DNA from 3 places in the Anoxybacillus sp. P3H1B genome. Region 2 is predicted to be linked to each of the others. Evidence: riboswitches for the same ligand, from Rfam matches in the RefSeq annotation. Region 2 holds a riboswitch; each other region holds the start of a gene.
What was found. A riboswitch is a leader RNA that binds a small molecule or an ion and turns the genes downstream of it on or off. The one in region 2 is predicted to bind cobalamin.

Region 1 (6,659 bases), on a different contig from region 2:
CTTCCTTCAATTTTCGAACCATGTCATCAGGACGGTCTGTCAACATTTCCAGCTTTAAATAATGATCCGGTGTATACATCATCTTGCCACGGTTCCCGACCATTTCAGCAATCAGCAGCATTTGCTGTGGCGTAAAGGCCTTATTCGCGACTCCCGGACTTACTGCCAGTTCAAAAATCTCCTCGATTGCTCTCGCTTGTTCGTATTGACGAATGGCCACTTTTTGCAGGGCTTCTTCCGCTGTTTTGCGCACACTCTCTGTTTCTTCTGTTTGATCGAGCGCCCACGGCTCGGCCTCCTTGCGCAGCCGTTCGTGCGGTTTTAGCCGCTGCTCCAGCTTATCCAAGCTATATTTCCGCTGGTATCCGCGCGGCGTAATCATCAGCCCATCATGCACAAATGTCGATGAATTGCCAATAATGACAGTCGTTAGCATACCTATATCATGTTCCAGCATATGTTCTAGATCTGTCATAACCACATTCTGCCGGGGGCGGTATGCGCTTTTCACCAGACCAACAGGGGTTTGTGGAGAACGGTAGCGCAGCAAAATGCGCTGAGCTTCGACAATTTGCCTCGTTCTCCTTCCGCTTTTTGGGTTATAAAGAGCAATGACAAAATCGGCCATCGCCGCTGCTTCAATCCGTTTCTCAATCACCGCCCACGGCGTCAAGTGATCGCTTAAGCTAATGGTACAAGCATCGTGCATAATAGGGGCCCCTAATAGCGCTGCACATGAATGGATGGCAGAAACTCCGGGAATGATTTCGACTTCTATTCCGCTTTCTTTTGTCCATCCCTTCTCAATTAATACCTCATATACAAGTCCCGCCATGCCATACACTCCTGCATCGCCGCTTGAAATAACCGCTACTTTCTTGCCCTTTTCCGCCCATTTCACCGCTTCCTGCGCTCGGCTCACCTCTTCTGTCATACCTGTGCTGATAATCGGCTTTTCTCCTATTAAATCCGCCACAAGCTCGATGTAAGTCTTATAGCCAATCACAATATCACTTTCTTCAATCGCTTGTCGTGCCCGTTTCGTCATGTGGTCGGCACTGCCCGGCCCAAATCCGATGACCAATAATTTTCCTTGCATTGTTTCACCTCTTTCTTTATGATTCAGCCTTCTCCTTTAGCCATGAAGGTTTAACAAGACGACAGCCGAGATTATGTCAGCAAAAGGTCAGATAGCAACGCTTCCAAAGTTCATCAATGTTTGAAAGCGGCTTGCGGCTCAAGAATTCAGCCATCAAAACTATAAAATGATGCCTCTATCACTCTAGAAGGCTGGGAACCTAGCAAACTGGCTAACCGTTTATGATTTAGTCTGATTTAAAGCATTTAAGAATCTTAAAAAAGCGCGTTCGCGTACCATTCTGCTTTTTCGCCTAATCGTTGCTTCAGCTCGCAAATATCGCGAGGGATTTTTGCGTCTTCGGGAAAAAGGGCGTTCCAAACGGAAGCAAGCAGCGGAATGCCGAGACGGTATTCTTGCAGTACGCTCGGCCGTGCAAACAGCTCTTGCGGTTCCCCGTGCATCACAATTTGCCCATCATGCATCACAAAGACGATGTCAGCCCATTTCAAAACAAAGTCAAAATCGTGAGTCGCAATGAATACCGTTGTTCCTGCTTGATGAATATCATTGATTTTTTCTACCAATCGCTCTGTTTGTAAGAGATCCAAATAGGCTGTCGGTTCATCTAACACTAGCAAATGCGGCCTCATGGCCATCACCGAAGCAAGAGTCAGCCATTTTTTTTGGCCGAGACTTAAATGGTGGACAGGCTTGTCCATCCATGATTGCAGGCCAAATTCACGAACCGTTCTGGCGATTTCCTGATTGATTTCTGCTTCATGTAGCCCCAGCTGATGCAAGCCAAAGGCTAATTCATCTCTCACAACAGGAGCCAAAAGCTGATGTTCTGGATTTTGAAAAACAATGCCTACCTCTCGGCGCCATTGTTGAATCGTTTGGCGCCGGTCATCCATTTTTTGCTCTTTCCAATAGATGCATCCGCGATTGGGGCGCAACAGCCCGTTCATATGCAAAAATAACGTCGTTTTCCCACAGCCATTATGGCCAATAAGCGCATATTTTTTCCCTCTGAAAATCTGAAGAGACACTCCCTTCAGCACTTCTTGGCCATGAGGATATTGGTAATACACCTCTTCTAATCTCAACATCTTTTTTTCCTCTCGATCATCTCATCCATATGAGTACCCCCATTCCGGCAATCGCCTCTACAATATAGCGCTTGCTCCATACACCACGCGTTTCGTTTTGAATATAGACAAGCTCATCGGAAAACCCGCGCGCCCGTAATGCGAGCAATAAAGCATGGTAAGCGCCCCATACTTTTTGCCAAAGCTGAAAAATAAGCATGGCGCCATGCCGCCAATGACTGCCGCCGTTGCGTGCTTTCATCGCCGTATACAATTCCTCCGCCGCCTGCTCAAACACAAAGACAAATCGATACATAAAAAATAGTAATTCAATCATAACGGATGGTATTTTCAGTTTTTTTAATACATAGAGCAACTCTGGAAACGGCGTTGTTACTAAAAGGAAAAATAAGCACGACCATGCTGCAATGGAGCGCAGCGATACATCGATTGCTGTCGGAATATTTCCTCGATTCACGGATATGTGCCATGAATCAAGGGAAATAAGCAAAATCGGCCAGCTAATTAAAAGGAAAAGGATGACCATTCCCAACGTTTTTACATATACTTTCCAAGAAACACCTGCATACCCAATCGTCCATATGGCTAGCCAGAAAATAATAAAAAGATGCGTTCCTCTGCTTCCTACCATAGTGTTCAAAAGCAAGAGAAAAGAGAATAAAGTCTTTTGTTCAGGCCGCAGACGGCGCAGACGATTATGATAGGCAATCATGTCAAAATGCCGAATCATTCCGCTTCATCTCTTCGACCGGCTCGACCTTTATAAACGCCGATAATATAGCCAATCACCCCGGCGCCAAGCGCGGCTTGCAAAGAAAATAACAATGTTTCCACTTCCCCACCCGGCGGTGAAAAGATCGTCTCAAACCAAGGCTTATAATCCGGGACGATCGTTTGAATCGCTTTTTCCGCTTGATCATCTGTACCGCCAAAATCCGAATTGCGAACCAATAGCAAGGGAGCGACAGCTAATACAAAAGCAAGAACAATAAGCAATAGATTTCGCTTCATCTGCTAGGCTCCTTTCTGAAGTTGATTCAGCTCTCGACTGCTGTAAGTAGATAAAAAGTTCCACACAACAACAGTCAGCAGCCCTTCGGTGATCGCGAGCGGTATTTGCGTAATCGCAAAAATTCCGGCAAATTTAAGAAATGAAGCTGCTACTCCTCCTGTTGTGTCGGGAAAAGCAAGCGCCAATTGCCATGATGTAACTACATATGTGGCCAAGTCAGAAAGAAAAGCGGCTAAAAAAATGACAAATCGCTGCGAAATGTTATACCTTTTTCCTAAACGATACACCCCGTATGCTACTAGCGGACCGCATACCGCCATGGACACCGCGTTCGCTCCTAATGTCGTCAATCCCCCATGCGCCAGTAGTAACGCTTGGAATAAAAGAACGATGCTCCCCATCACCGTCATCGTTAGCGGACCAAATAAGACGGCCCCGAGCCCGACTCCAGTCGGATGGGAGCTGCTGCCTGTCACCGATGGGATTTTTAACGCCGAAAGTACAAAGGTAAAAGCTCCTGAAAGCGCAATCAACAATTTTAATTCAGGATGGCGCTTTGTGATCTTCATCAGCGCTCGCACTCCTGCGATGAAAAACGGCAGAAAAACAATCCACCAAAATAGCGCCCATTTCATCGGCAAAAATCCTTCCATAATATGCATAGCATAGGCTGGTGTGCCGCTATTGACAGTAAAATAAACAACAAGGCCACATAGCAGCAGCAGAAACTTCCATTGCTTCATACCCTCTCCTCCTTGATGCTAGCTTTTTTAGTAATGCCAACCGCAGCTGTTGGATGGCACATCGATAATCCATCTTCTCCATACTGATAGGTGACAATATCTTTTAAAGGATCCCCATCTTTTAAATGTGTTTGGACAAGCTCTCTTCCTTTATCCGGCGTCACCCCCTTGTACCAAACTCCTTGCGGATACACGATTACGACGCACGCATCATTACAGCGGCCATTGCAGCGCGTTCTCGTTGTGTGTACAGTGCTGTCCAATTCCAGCCGCGCAATTTCATCACGAATGGCGATTGTCACCTCCTCTCCGCCTTTTCGCATGCAGCTGCCGCCGTTACAGATCAATATGTGATGCTTTACTCCAGTTAAATTCCACGTTGTCACACCGATCCTCTCCTTTTTGATGAAATAAAAAAGCACCTCTATCGATAGAGGTGCAGAAAAATGCATACGGCCAATCACAAATGCATATGTATACCATTCCCCCGCACGTCTACCTATAATCCCGTAGGTATCCGGCCGAGCAAATAAGGCAGGTCTCCTGACTTAGAATCATCGCTTCATTGCGCCTTCCCGAAGTTTCCTTCAGTGACATGATGCAATGAAGCTCCTCATCACAGTGGCGGGTACCGTGACGGCTTTTCACCGTACTTCCCTTTTAAGCCTGTCCCAATAGAGAAAGGCACCTTACTTGCTTTAGCAAACGATTCAATGATTCAGTTGTTCCTCCACAATGATATGATGAATTTTCGAAAAAAGTCAACCATTTTTATTTTTCGAACAGTTTTGTTTTAGCGACAACAACTCCATCGCTATCAACATACACATGCGCGCCCGGCTCCCAATGTACGCCCCCGAATTCAAGAACGCGATCACGCGCCCCTTTCCCTTCTTTTTTGCTTTTGACAGGGCATGTCCCAAGAGCGATTACGCCAAGCGGCATTTGCGCAATTTCAGCTGAATCGCGAATGCAACCATGGACAATCACGCCTACAAGTCCTCGTTCACAAGCGATTTGTGCCAGACGATCTCCGAGCAATGCACAATTTCGCGAACCTTTTCCATCAACAACTAACACCGTGCCTGCCGGAATGGTTTCTAGCGCTTCGCGAACGAGCACATTGTCCTCGAATACCTCAACAGTGGCAATCGGTCCGGAAAACTCTGTTTTTCCGCCATAAGAATGCAACGGTAATTGGCACACTTGCAGCTCCGACAAAAATTGATCACATAAATCTGCTGTCTTCATTTAATTTCCCTTCCCTCATTTTTCTTTGTCTATTAAATCCTTTTGACATTTTGAAAAAAAATCCTGCAAAATCCGTCAAAAAAAAACAGAGGAACGGTGAAATAAGAAGAACTAATATGGTTTCCCGCAAGTGTGGATGATCATTTTACTAAAAATATGGAATGATTGAGCTAGACACAAGCTTTTCTGCCATATGCATGCCCAGTCGGCAAGTCATTTGCTTGCCGACTACGGCAGAAAAGCTTGGAATCAAGTAATGCCAATGGTTTTTATTGGATCATCAGCACACCTGATTGTTTACATAAAATTATTATCGTAACACATTCTAGTCGAGCCTCTGCAGGCAGTCCCTATATAAGCAGGTTTCGACAGCACGCTTTGGCGTGACCGAGACAAGTCAGCGGCCTATCCTCTAACCGTGGTTCTCCATTTTATACAGCACGAGAAATAAAACAAGTAATCCACCACCAGCGATTAGGTCAACAGCTAAAACCGTCCGGATTTATAAATTAAATATAACAGCCATAAAAACATCAAAGAGGCGATACCAAACCCAATCTCAATTGCTGGAATTTTCCAAAGCAAAGTCGATTGCCTACCTAAAGAAGAGCCAATAATAATCCCTGCCATAATAATGCTGAAGGACAGCAGCACAATACTGAACGATAAGCGATTACTAATTTGATCTAATTTTTTTAAAAAAAGCGGCCATTCAGGAATATCCATTTTCAAATGCAGCTTTCCTTGTTTAATAAATGCCGTTAACTCCTTCATGTTCTTAGGGAAGTCCAGCAACATTTCTCCATAATTGAACACGCGCTTCCACACTTCTTCGGTTAGATGTTTAGGATGCAAGCGCTCCTTTAATAGCTGGCGGCCGAATGGTTCAGCAATATTGAGAATGTTCAGCTCCGGATCTAACTGCTCTGCTACGCCTTCCACTGTTAGCAACGTCTTTCCCAGAAGGGTTAAATCTTTCGGAATGCGAATAGAGTGTTGAAAGGCAACATGAAACAAATCATGAAGCGCCTCGCCAAGACTGATTTGGCTGAGCGGAACATTGTAGTATTTCTCTCTTAATTGTTCGATATCCTCATGCAATCGCGATACATCGACATGCTCAGGAACAAGCCCCATTTGATACAGCGATTTAATGATCCCATCTGTATTATGACGCATTAAAGCAATCACTAACGAAGAAAAGTGATATTTCATATCTGGCGTCAGACGCCCGATCATCCCAAAATCAATAAAAGCGATCACCTCCCCCGGCAATACGAATAGATTGCCGGGATGAGGATCTCCATGGAAAAACCCTTCTCTTAAAATTTGCTGCAAAATTGCCTTGGTTAGACGTTCGGCCAAATGTTTCAAGTCATATCCGCTTTCCTTCAGCCGCTCCAACTCGTTAAGTTTGATTCCTTCCACATATTCCATCGTTAGCACTTTTTTGCTTGAATACT
Region 2 (6,659 bases):
TATCTTGAAAAATCTTCAGATTGTAAAAAAGCATCCCCCGTATCTATGCCAATGTTAACATGTCAATAAGATGATTATCCTCATATAGAGGAAAATGATAAATAACAGAAACTGAGATTTATTTCATAAAACAAAAAGATAGAGCCGAAACGAAATCGGCTCTATTTTGTGCATCCAGATGGGATATAAGGCTATAAACGGTTGACTGCTGAACGACACACCTTTTTCACTTACATTTTCCATCTCTGCTTTCTTTTCTTCCTTAACATATACCGTTCCTCCGCATCCCTGTATTGCTGTTTTTCCTCTTCTGTTTCTGGGATCACGGCTGGCACAGAAGTTGGTTTTCCTGATTCATCTAACGCAACAAATGTTAAATAGGCATGAGCTGTTACTCTCCTTTCTCCTGTCAATAAATTTTCCGCCTCTACTTTCACAAATACTTCCATTGATGTTCGATGGGCCCATGTTACATAGGCCTCTAAATAAATGGCTTCTCCTGCCTTGATCGGAGCAAGAAAATCTACAGAATCGCTTGAAGCTGTCACCACTGGCTTCCGGCAATGCCTCATCGCCGCAATACAAGCAATTTTATCAATATATGCCATAACTTTTCCGCCAAAAATAGTATGATGATGGTTCGTATCTGATGGGAGCACTAAATCGGTTAATAGTGTCCGTGACTCACTTGCTCGTTTTGACTGCGTCATAGCGTTTTCCTTCCTCCCATTCTTTTTTCTCTTCCAGCAATCTCGCACGCACCAACTTGGCAGCAGCCACCATATTTTTTAAAGAGGCTACTGTCTCTTGTTCTTTCCGCGTTTTTAGCCCGCAATCGGGATTGACCCAAAATTGTTCCGGGTTCAAGACTTGCAGAGATCTTTCAATCATTTCCGCCATTTCCGCTACAGACGGAACTCGCGGACTATGAATATCATAAACGCCTAATCCAATTCCTTTCGGATATGTTTCTTTTTCAAAAACAGAAATCATTTCACCATGGCTTCTGGATGTTTCAATTGAAATTACATCTGCATCCATTTGATTGATGACAGGCAGATAAGACGAAAAATCACAATAGCACATATGAGTATGAATTTGCGTCTCATCCTTTACAATGGAAGTGGCTACACGAAACATCCGTACAGCCCACTCTAAATATTCCTGCTTCTTTTCTTCTTTTAGCGGAAGTCCCTCAAGCAAAGCGGGCTCATCCACTTGAATGACTGAAATTCCTGATTCCTCTAGTGCTTTGATTTCGTTTCGCAACGCAAGGGCAATTTGCTCCGCTACTTTATGTCGAGGCAGATCATCACGAACAAATGACCAATTTAAAATAGTGACAGGACCTGTGAGCATTCCTTTAACTATTTTTTCTGTTAACGATTGTGCGTATACACTTTCCTTAACCGTCATCGGCTGCAAAAATTCGACATCGCCGTATATAATCGGCGGGCGAACGCAGCGCGAACCATATGATTGCACCCATCCATTTTCAGTAAAGGCAAAGCCCCCTAATTTTTCGGCGAAAAACTCGACCATATCGGTTCTTTCAAATTCACCGTGCACCAAAACATCTAATCCTATTTTTTCTTGAATATCGATCCATCTCTTAATTTCTGCTTCAATAAAGCGCTCATATTGCGGCTGGCTCCACTCGCCTTTTTTGAGCTTTTGGCGCGCTTTCCGCACTTCTGCTGTCTGTGGAAAACTGCCAATTGTCGTCGTTGGCAATATTGGAAGCTGGCTTATTTCTTGCTGCTTCTTTTGCCGTACCAAATAGGATGATGCTCTCTCAAGCTGCGCCTTCGTTAGGTTCTCGCACTCCTTGTGCACGTTCGCATTATATCTTGAAGCATCCTTTTTCCATAAATGAAGCGCTTGTTGATTTTGAGCATAATAATGAGCGCGCTTTCCTTCGCCATCGATGAATCGTTCTGTTAAATACACAAGCTCCTCCAGCTTTTCATCAGCAAATGCCAGCATCTGCTGCAAGTTCAAAGGCAATGTTTTTTCGTATGTTGTCGTAACAGGGACATGCAGCAAGCTATTTGATGGCTGCAGCCATAACCGTTCAGATGGGACAGAATGCAAAATTTTTTCCACGAGACGGCTGGCTGCCGACAGGTCGGTCCGCCAAATATTGCGTCCATCAATCACCCCTGCCGCTAGCACTTTATCTTCTGGAAAACCGCTCTTCGATAAATGGCGCAAATTTTTCTCTAGGCCATAAACAAAATCAAGGCCAATCCCGCTAACAGGAAGCTTCATTAGTTCTTCATACCAGTCTACTGCCTCAAAGTATGTCTGCAACATCATCTTTAAGTTAGGAGCAGCTTGAGGCAACCGCTCATAAACAGATACAAATTCCTCCATCTCTTTTTTGGTTAAGGAAGTAGCAAGAATGGGTTCATCAATCTGTATCCATTTTACCCCCTCGCGCTCCAGCTCCTTTAGTATTTGCTCATAAAGCGGAAGCAGCAATGATAGAAAATAGGAAAATTGCTTTTCATCATAGCCTTTGGAAAGCTTCATAAACGTATAAGGTCCGATCAAAACAGGCTTTCCTTCAACTCCTAATTTCTCCTTCGCTTCCCGAAAATCCTTTAATGGTTTGTTTTCTGTTATATGCAGGCGGGAGCTTTGTTCCTTGCTCCATTCTGGAACAATGTAATGATAATTGGTGTTAAACCATTTCGTCATTTCGCATGCTGGTGCTTTTTCATTGCCGCGCGCCATCGCGAAATAAACTGAGAGAGGAACCTCTCCCCCCTGATAATCGAAACGTTCAGGAATGAAACCAAACATAGCCGCTGTATCAAGCATATGATCATAAAGGGTAAAGTCGCCAACCGGCACAAGATCAATCCCTATTTCCCGCTGCTTTTTGATATGGTTTAGACGAATGGACTGCATCGTGTCCAAAAAAATTTTTTCGTCTATCTCTCCATTCCAGAAAGATTCTAATGCTTTTTTCCACTCTCGTTTTTCCCCAATACGTGGATAGCCAAGATTGCTTGATTTCATTTCCTCACTCTCTCCTATCATTTTATTTTTATCGTTTTTCCACTCTCTACCTGATCTTTAGGCGGGACTTGCCTGATAGGAAATCTATGTTGTCCATTCGATGGCTCGGTTTCCCGTTCATCCTTCCAGCTGAGTTGCTCTTCTCCTCACATCTCCCCGCATTCACCGCGATTTGACGTCATATTTCTTTTTCCGAATAATAAAAAAGCATTCCTAACGCTCCAACGGAAGCTAGAAATGCCATAAAAAAGGATTAATCCCTTTGTCCATGATGAACACCTCCCTATCCTCCGTAGGTAAAAGCAGTGTTGTCAGAACAGGCAGGTCTCCTGACTTAAGGATCATTGCTTTCCGCTCGCCTTCCCAATCTTTGATCAGTGGCAGTAAAGCGGAAAGCTCCTCTATTACAGTGGCGGGACCGTGCCGGAATCTCACCGGTCTTCCCTTTTCATCCGCAGGGAGCCTTGGACTGGGCCATTTAGTCTTGACTCACCTTTGGAACCTGTTCCCACATTTATTTTCTTGTTCGCCAAGAAAAAAACGCTTCAAACCTCCATTCTAAGCCTGTCATGAAGTATCAGAAAAATTTTACAATAACCCTATCATTCTTCGAAAAAATTGTCAAGGAGATTAAGTCTTCTGATTCATGGCGCAAATCTAATTTCGACAGAAGTCGATCGCTTTTATTAAGATTAACCATTCAAAAAGAGCATTCCAGTTTCAAAGCGTAACAAGTATCAACCAATAAGCTGTAGACCGTGTTGTTCGAATGCTCAACCGTCGAAATCGGAGCATCACCTTCTCATTTTTCATCCTTAAGTTATATCTAGATAACTTTCATGATCGAACACTGTCGGAAGCAGCCCAGGCCACCTGTTAGAAAGTTAAGAATTTTTTTGTTTTCGTCTCAGAAAAAATATGATATAGTGAACTTGAAAATTGAATAACTTTGGTTAGGATCAGGTATCGGTAAGCAAAAGAGCGCTTGACCGGTTTAAAAGGGAAGTTCGGTGCAAATCCGACGCTGTCCCGCAACTGTAAATGGGAGCAACCTGCCAAAACCACTGTTGAATGCTTGACATATCAACGGGAAGGGGCTAGGAAGCGATGAACATAAGCCAGGAGACCTGCCTGATTCGGTCCACACCAAAAACCTACGAGGATAGGGGGTGTTGAGGAAGCGGAAAAAACATATGTTTTTTTGTATATGTTTTTCATAGGGGATCGTATGCGCTTTTTCAGCATCTTCATTTGCGAAGATGCTTTTTTTATTTGCTTCAAGCGCATGTCCATCATTCGAATCGTATTGGAACTTGAGAACGAAAGGACAGACATCATGCACAACACATTCGGAACAAAGCAATATTTTTTGGAAGCGTTTAAGCAAACGGTCATGAACAATTTTACAATACATCCACCCGTTTCTTTAATGGATCTGTACGATCATTATCAATCGGAAATTGCCGTCCGCCTCCCTTTGTCAGAACAGCCATCATGCCGTGCTAATTTGCAGCAAGCATATCAAGAAATACGACAAGAACTTGTTTTCAGCAAGGAGTCGGCCGACGAAAGCAAATGATTTTAAATTAAGGAGGGATCTTTTTGGAATTTCGTCCAGGATTAGAAGAAATCATAGCGGCTGAAACGAAAATTTCATTTCTTGATGTGGAGAATGAAGAAATCGTCATCCGGGGATATGATCTGATCAAGCTTGTAGAAACCAAAACATATACCGAGGCAGCACATCTGCTTATTGAAGGAAAACTACCGTCACAGCCAGAAAAAGAGCGCTTTGAAATGCAGCTTCACACACAAAGAACACTGCCGCAAGAACTGGTGAAAATTTTGAAGCAGCTGCCGCAAACTACCCATCCGATGGATGCACTGCGAACCGGTATTTCCGTTTTAGCCAGCTTTGACCCACATCTCGATGAACGAACAGAAGCGGCTAATAAAGAAAAAGCGATTAAGCTTTTGGCTCAAGTACCTGCCATTATTGCAAGCAGCCATCGCTTGTTGCATAACCAGCCAGTCGTTCCATCGCACCAAGAACTCTCTTACAGCGCCAATTTTCTATATATGCTGACAGGGAAGCAACCAAGCGAGCTGGAAGTGAAAATATTTGACCGTTCGCTCATCGCTTATATTGAACATGAGCTGCCAAACTCGACATTTACAGCGCGGGTCATTTCCTCCACCCACGCCGATTTGTACGGAGCATTGACAGGGGCTGTGTCATCGTTAAAGGGGCATCTTCATGGAGGAGCCAACGAGGCCGTTATGTATATGCTCAAAGAAGCGGAATCGCCAGAAAAATACAAACAGCTGCTCTATCAAAAGCTAGCCAATAAGGAACGAATTATGGGATTTGGTCATCGCGTATACATGAAAAAGATGGATCCACGAGCCTTGCTTATGAAAAAGGCGCTTCAAGAGCTTAGCGAAGTCCGCGGCGACACGACTCTGCTCGAAATGTGCGAGGCGGGAGAAACAATTATGAGAGAAGAAAAAGGACTCTATCCAAATCTAGATTACTATGCTGCTCCTGTCTATTATTTGCTTGGTATTCCAATTGAGCTTTACACACCGATTTTCTTTAGTGCCCGAACCGCCGGCCTTTGCGCCCACGTGATTGAACAGCATAACAATAACCGGCTATACCGCCCTCGCGTCAAATATGTCGGAGAGCGCCACCTGCAAGTGAACTGAAAAAGCAGATTAAACGCTCACCCGAAGAGGAATTGGGGCCAGCAATTCCTCTTCTTTTTATCATAATATAAATGGAGTCTAGAAAGGAAGAGATTCATGAGTGAAGTTTTAATAAAAAATAATGAAAAACAACAAACAGACGAATTGCTTGTTCAAATTGCGGATTATGTTCTTAACGGAAAAATCGAAAGTCATGAAGCATTCGAAACAGCTCGCTATGTCCTATTGGACACGTTAGGCTGCGGCATTCTTGCACTCCGCTATCCGGAATGCACAAAACTGTTAGGCCCCATTGTGCCAGGGACCGTCGTTCCTAACGGCTGCCGCATTCCCGGAACTTCTTTTGTTCTTGATCCCGTCCAAGGTGCATTTAATATCGGCTGCATGATTCGCTGGCTTGACTATAATGATACATGGCTAGCTGCGGAATGGGGACACCCTTCTGATAATCTCGGGGGCATCTTAGCCGCTGCTGATTACGTAAGCCGCCGCAATATTTCGCAAGCAAAAAAGCCGCTGAACATGAGCGATGTGCTGAAAGCGATGATTCAGGCCCATGAAATTCAAGGAGTGCTTGCACTGGAAAATAGTTTAAATCGCGTAGGATTAGACCATGTACTCTTCGTTAAAGTGGCGTCGACAGCTGTTGTCACCAAGCTTTTCGGCGGGGGACGCGAAGAAATAATCAATGCCCTATCGAATGCTTGGCTCGATAACTCCAGCCTGCGTACATATCGTCACGCCCCAAATACAGGATGGCGAAAATCGTGGGCTGCTGGAGATGCAACAAGTCGAGCTGTTCGTCTTGCACTCATGTCTTTAACAGGTGAAATGGGATATCCAACTGCTCTTTCCGCACCAAATTGGGGATTTGAAGATGTGCTATTCAAAGGGCAAAAGTTGAAGCTTGCTCGTTCTCTTGG
Region 3 (6,659 bases), on a different contig from region 2:
ACATCGGTCTGTTCGATCAGCTTAAGCCAGTCCTCTTGCTTGTACATCCATTGGCTTGCTTCATCAGCCATGATGGAAACAATCTCACAGCCGCGGGCAAGACAAGCGAGGCGATATTCAGAAAATGTCGGTTCCGCAATGCCGATTCGTTTCCCGGAAAATAATTGCGCTAGGAGATCAATACATTGTGAAGCGCCGTTCCCAAGCAGTATTTGCTGAACATCGAGCTGCTCCATACGTGCAAGATAGCGCTTCAATTCTGAAGCTGACGGATCTGGATATTCCATTGCCCATTGATAAAACTCTGTTTGTGTAGGCCAGACAGCAAGAGGAAGGGGGAACGGATTGGTATTGACACTAAAATCAATCCATTCATCCGGAATAGAGAGACCGACGCTTTGATATAATTGTTGCGGATTAGCCCCATGTGCCGGCAGCTTCAACGATCATCCCTCCTAACGAAAGCAGTGCAAGAAATACGACAACCGTTCGAAACATCACATGAACAGCTTGGCGAATGTGCTCTTTTTTCAGCTCAACCAGCGCCTCTCCTATTTTCGGACGTTGCGAGATGACGCCTTGATACGTGTTGGTTCCTCCTAGCTGTACGCCCAACAAGGCAGCCATGGCAGCTTCGCCCCAACCGCTATTCGGGCTTGGGTGCTTGCGGGCATCGCGCAACACCAGACGAAGGCAGCCGCGAATGTGCCGGCTATTTCCAAGCACCATCACAATTCCCGTCAACCTAGCTGGTATGTAATTTAATACATCATCTAGCCGTGCAGATGCCCAGCCAAAATCGCCATATTTCTCATTTTTATAGCCAAGCATAGAATCGCACGTATTAACAGCGCGATAAACTAAAGCCAATGCTCCGCCGCCGACAAGCGCATAAAAAAGCGGTGCCGTAATTCCATCGCTCGTATTTTCAGCCACCGTTTCGACACAAGCTCTAACAATTTCCGGCTCATTCAGCGTTTCCGTATCGCGGCCAACAATCATGCTTAGCTCGTTTCTTGCCTTTTCTATATCTCCTTGTTCAAGCGGAATCATCACATTCCACGCTGCCTCTTTTAAACTTTTGGCGGCAATCGTCGTAAACATAAGCAAAGCTTCGATTACGACGCCAAATACAACGGAAACGCGGTAGCTTTCATATATGATGATCGAACTGATTCCATAGACCACTGCAACAACGATTCCAATCGTTACGATCCCTTTTACCCGCCGCATTCGTCCACGATTCAGCCGATGATCCAGCCAGGCAATCAATCGGCCCATTCCGCGCACCGGGTGCGGCAACCAACGCGGGTCACCGATGAAAAAATCAATGACGACCGCTAAAGCCATTGCGAGCAAATGATAGGTCACTTCCCATCGCCTCTCCGTTTTTTATATTTGCGCAACGCTTCCGTTGTCGCCTCATACACAAAACGGCCAATCGCTTTGCCAAGCGGCGTAGCCGTTCCAGCATACTCAAACAAGCGTCCTGTTTGTGATGAGGCAATGGCAATGCAATCAGTGGATGTGCCAGTAGCCAGCGTATGTGTTTCCGGATCAAGTACGTGTGCATCATATAACGCTTTCACTTTCGCTTCCGTTGTCGTCATCATGGCCTGTACAAATGCTGTCTCATTTAATTGGCCATCAATAAAAATAAATACGTTAATCGTACCGATTCCTTCCGCTGTCTCCCTTTTTTCCCACGCTTTTGCAGCATCCACCGCATTTCCAACGCCCGCGGTCACCATCACGAATAATGGCACTTCCTCTTCGCTGCTCTTTATCCATACGGCATCCTCTAAATAGACAGCGGTCATCATGCCAATGGTACGATGCACGGCAAAAGAATGGGATTGTAAATATTGCTTCATTTCTGTCTCTGGATCATCACAGCGATAATGCTTCGGCACATGTCTATTCACAAAGTGTGTAGCCCATTGAAAACCAGCGCCAACCACAGCCGATGACAGCACTTTAAAAGGCTGCGGTGTGGTAATGACAATCTGTTCGCCGTCTTGAGCAATCGTTAACGCACTTAAGGAATCGTTCTGTTGCCTCGTATCGGAATAGGTCTGAGGAACAAACGTGAGAAGCGGCTTGGACACAACGGGATGCGCTTGACGCCGCACAGACGCTTGAAATACGGTTTCTAATTGTTTTTCTTCAATCATATCGCTTGGTTCGCCGAGTCCCGCCATCTTTCCTTCATGAAGCAACAAAAGCCGGTCACAATATAAGCTAGCTAGATTCATATCATGAAAAATGGCTACAACCGTTAACTGATTTTCTTCTGTCCATTTTTTTAATTGATCTAGCAGTTTGATTTGTTGGGCAATATCCATGTGGTTGGTCGGTTCATCGAGAAAAAGCAAGCTCGGCTTTTGGGCAAGCGCTCTTGCTAAATAGACGCGCTGCCTTTCTCCACCGCTTAAACGGTCGATGGTTTCCTGTTCTTTATGTGCCATCCCCACTTGTTCAAGCGCTTCGGCTACCGCCTGTTCATCCTCCTCTGTCCATGTTGGAAATAACCCTGTTTGATGGGCATAGCGTCCTAACTCTACCGTTTCTTTGACAGTATAGCCAAATGCTGAATCGGCGCTTTGCGGGAGAACAGCGACAAGGCGCGCCAGTTCTTTTGACGAAAAGGAAGCAAGCGGGACGGCGTTCAGTGTAATGGTCCCCTTTTGTAAAGAAAGCTCTCTGCTTAACAGCTTTAATAATGTTGTTTTGCCGCTGCCGTTAGGTCCTAAAATTCCAAAAAACTGTCCTTGTTCCACAGTGAAGGTAATGTTCTGCAACACCGCTTTTTCTCCGTATTGATAGGAAACATCATGAACGTTTAACATCATTTTCACGTCTTCCTTTTCATTCTATTTAAAAATAACCCCGCAAACAAAGGTGCGCCAATTAACGAAGTAATGATGCCGATCGGCAATTCACTCGGTGAAATCATGGTTCGCGCCGCTAAATCGGCTAGCACTAAAAAAGCGCCCCCGTATAAAAGCGATAGCGGTAAAAGCAAGCGATGATTCGGTCCCGCAACAAGACGAATCATATGAGGAACGACCAAGCCCACAAAGCCAATCGCCCCCGACACAGCAACAGCCGCCCCTGTTAATAAGGAAGCGCCGATTAAAATGACCAGCTTGCGCTTGGCAACATGGACACCTATGTGAGCAGCTGCCTCTTCACCAAAGGCAAAAGCGTTTAACTCGCGGTGATTCACTAATAACAGCAAACATCCTATTATAAAAAACGGAAGCATCATGACAACATATTTCCAGCTTCGCATCGCGACGCTTCCCATCAACCAAGTAATAATTTGCCGCAGTTCCTCTCCTGTCAGCGCAATCATAAGCGAGATCAACGCGCTGAAAAATGCGCTGAAAATAATTCCGGTTAAAATGATCGTTTCCACTGACATGCGCGGATCGACGGCGCGAGTAAAAAACAAAACGAGAAAAAGAGTCAGCAATCCAAACGCAATGCTCATGATCGGTAATGTAAACGATCCAAACCACGGCAATTGCAGATGAAAGAACAAAACGACGACCGCTCCGACTGACGCGCCCGATGATACTCCAAGCGTATAAGGATCAGCCAATGGATTTTTTAGCAATCCTTGAAACGCCGCTCCCGCCAACGAAAGGGAAGCGCCGACTAAAAAAGCCAAAACAACGCGCGGCAAGCGGATGGCCATCACAATTTGCACAAGCGTATCAGGAATGTCAGGGGACGGCGCAATTCCCCACCATTGCTCTAAAAAAATGTCAATAATAGACGAAAAGGGAATCGATAGTGAGCCTATCGATATCCCTAACAACATGCACACGACCACCGCCGTAAGAGCGATGACGTAGGCAATTATATTATTTAAAGATTTCCGGATAAATGACTTTGGCAAGTTCCTCTACCCCTTCAACAAGGCGTGGGCCTGATCTTGTGACTAAATCAGAATTCACCTCATATACGCGTTGATTTTTAACCGCCGAAACGTCCTTCCACGCCGGTCGTGCCATCACTTGCTTTACAGCATCTTTCACATAGTCTCCATACGTGACAACAATTACATCCGGATTGAGCGCTACCGCTTTTTCTTCCGTAAACATCGGCCATCCTTCTTGATCGCCAGCCACGTTTTCTGCTGAAATCGCTTGCAGCATGTCATTGATAAATGTTCCCTTTCCTGCTGTATAAATTTGTGGCGCCGGCTGCACTTCCACCCATACTTTTACCGGATTTTTCACGTTTTTTGCTTTTTCCTTGATGGCTTCAAGCTTTGATTTCATCTGGTTAACAATTTGATCGGCTTTTTTCGTTGTCCCTGTTGCTTGTCCAATTAATTGGATCGAATGGTAAACATCATCAAATGTTTTGGCATCGTTCACAACAAGCACTGTAATTCCCGCATCCTTCAGCTGCTGCAGGCCGTCCCGCGAATTATGGGCACTCGATGCGTGGGCAAGCACTAAATCAGGCTTGAGTGAAATAATTTTCTCCACGTTAAACTCCATGCCGCCAATTTTTTCTTTATTTTTTACATCTTCCGGATAGTTATCAAAATCACTGACTCCAACAATTTTCTCTCCTAAACCAAGTTCATAGGCAATTTCCGTATTGCTCGGAATTAACGAAACGATTTTTTTCGGTTCGGACTGAATCGTGACCTCTTCCCCTAATCCGTCCTTAACGGTTACCGGGAAAGCAGCTGTTGCTTCTTGCTTCGCATTGGATGAATGAGTGGATTTGTCTGTTTCTTGATTACCGCACGCGGCAAGAAGGCCGAACGTCAGCATCAACACAAGCAGCCACGTATAATACCTCAGTTGCTTCATCATGGTTTCTCCTCCTGCACATATAAATTAAAAAATGCCCATCCCGGACGGAATGAGCAAGAAACGACAAACCATAGAGTTGTGGCAGCATAATAACCACCTTTTGCCGTTTCGCCATCTCACCCCCCGAAGATTGGAAACATCGAGCAGTCAGGGCAGGTCTACTGACTTATGCTTCATCCTACTTTGAACCTTCCCATGCGGCCAACAGCTTGCCCATCAATACCGCACAGTGGTTATTTCATTTCGTCAGCATTTACAGTTGCGGGGACAGTTCTGGATTCGCACCAGATTCCCTATTAAGCCTATTAGCGATTCGCTCACTTCGGCACCCTTCTGCATCGATATACAATTGTAAAAAATAATCGAACAATTGACAGTTACAATATTAAAGGACGAAAGGCTGTTTGGCAACAAAAAAATGACGGAATTCGCCATTTTTCCCGTCTCTACTTATACGGATCTCATTTTTTAACGCATTGGCGTGATGAAAGCACATCCACCGACTTACCGCAAAAACGACTCGAACAGCAGTTTATCGCCATTCGAGTCGTTTGGATCGCTATTAATTGTTAATATAGCGTTCAAATACATCCCCAAAATCTTTCACTGTATACTGCTTCTTAGTCTCAACAAGCCAGTTGAACGCGATTTGATTTAGCTCTTTAAACTGTTCAGCAATGCTGTTTGGAGTGCTGGCGACACGCCCTAGCACGGAGGAGGCAACATCGAGACTTTTTCGCGCAAAGTCGAGCGTCGTTTCATTTTCATGGCAAATTTCTGAAATTTTTAAAAGTGCTTTATATAAATCTTTCACTTCTTCCAGATGCTTTTTATGCACATCAATCGAATAGTGCTCCGATCCGATAGTAAATTTAATCTCTACATCTAAATCGACCGTGCCTGCCGTCTCAAGCGATACGCCGGCAATTGGATGCTTATAGTAATCATAACGGCGCAGCGTTCGCTTTTTACTTGTCGCGCTCGTCCCATCTAAATGAATAAGCGCTCGGTTAGTAAAGCAATATTCATCTGATTTGGACTTAATCAAAAAATAAATCTTTTCTCCATCTTCATGCATCACATAATCGTCTGCGTCCACTTTATCATAATTTTCGGGTTTAATGACAGAGCCGATATCACTTAATCCGAGAACATCAGCAGCAACTTTGCCAAACATCCAGCATCTCCTCCCCTTTCTTTTCTTACAATCCCATTATACCATCCATTTGCTTTCCAGATCCGATAAACAGAAAAAATAAAAAATGGATTTATAGCCGATTCAAAAGCACAATCCTTTTTTAACAGATGGAGGCAAATCATAGAACACTGTCCAATACAACTTTTTATAAACGTCATTCTTCGCTGAAACCTCCGTGCCTTGTCACAGGATCAAGAGACGATGCGAGTGCTATAATATATTTATGATGATGTCCCAAAGTTCATATTCTGTTCATAAACATCAAGTACAATACATACACGACAGCATAAAAATCATAGCAAAAAGAGTGGTGATCAAATCGTGCAAAAGCAATCATTAGAAGAAAAAGCAGACTGGCGCTCGTTTATCTGGATGATTCAAGCAACGAAGCCGCCTAAAATGATCATGATTATTGCGCTATTCTTAAGCGTGGCGTCTTCCATCGTCAGCTTAACGATTCCGCTATTTACGAAAAAAATGATCGATGGCTTCACCGTTTCATCATTAAATAAAACGACGATCATTTTGCTTGTTGGCGCCTTTATTGCGCAAACGATCGCTAGCGGCTTCTCCATCTACTTGATTAACTATACAGGAGAAACGGTTGTATCCAGACTAAG

Region 1: another riboswitch for cobalamin. It lies ahead of AT864_RS12040 (ferredoxin); the one in region 2 lies ahead of metE (5-methyltetrahydropteroyltriglutamate--homocysteine S-methyltransferase).
Region 3: another riboswitch for cobalamin. It lies ahead of AT864_RS00940 (ABC transporter substrate-binding protein); the one in region 2 lies ahead of metE (5-methyltetrahydropteroyltriglutamate--homocysteine S-methyltransferase).

What each region holds. Positions count from the first base shown of each region.
Region 1 is NZ_LPUG01000019.1:33,359-40,017, reverse strand. It holds gene cobJ (precorrin-3B C(17)-methyltransferase) at 1-1,099, opposite strand, end outside; gene AT864_RS12060 (energy-coupling factor ABC transporter ATP-binding protein) at 1,354-2,190, opposite strand; gene cbiQ (cobalt ECF transporter T component CbiQ) at 2,207-2,920, opposite strand; gene AT864_RS12050 (energy-coupling factor ABC transporter substrate-binding protein) at 2,917-3,201, opposite strand; gene AT864_RS12045 (energy-coupling factor ABC transporter permease) at 3,205-3,945, opposite strand; gene AT864_RS12040 (ferredoxin) at 3,942-4,331, opposite strand; cobalamin riboswitch at 4,461-4,652, opposite strand; gene rraA (ribonuclease E activity regulator RraA) at 4,717-5,196, opposite strand; gene ubiB (2-polyprenylphenol 6-hydroxylase) at 5,683-6,659, opposite strand, start outside.
Region 2 is NZ_LPUG01000010.1:90,068-96,726, reverse strand. It holds gene AT864_RS04000 (acyl-CoA thioesterase) at 231-710, opposite strand; gene metE (5-methyltetrahydropteroyltriglutamate--homocysteine S-methyltransferase) at 685-3,027, opposite strand; cobalamin riboswitch at 3,329-3,509, opposite strand; cobalamin riboswitch at 3,972-4,177, shown strand; gene AT864_RS17845 (hypothetical protein) at 4,364-4,606, shown strand; gene mmgD (citrate synthase) at 4,630-5,736, shown strand; gene AT864_RS03985 (bifunctional 2-methylcitrate dehydratase/aconitate hydratase) at 5,833-6,659, shown strand, end outside.
Region 3 is NZ_LPUG01000009.1:121,642-128,300, forward strand. It holds gene cobD (threonine-phosphate decarboxylase CobD) at 1-443, opposite strand, end outside; gene cbiB (adenosylcobinamide-phosphate synthase CbiB) at 418-1,350, opposite strand; gene AT864_RS00930 (adenosylcobinamide amidohydrolase) at 1,368-2,852, opposite strand; gene AT864_RS00935 (iron ABC transporter permease) at 2,855-3,907, opposite strand; gene AT864_RS00940 (ABC transporter substrate-binding protein) at 3,873-4,838, opposite strand; cobalamin riboswitch at 4,975-5,189, opposite strand; gene AT864_RS00945 (PH domain-containing protein) at 5,404-6,018, opposite strand; gene AT864_RS00950 (ABC transporter ATP-binding protein) at 6,412-6,659, shown strand, end outside.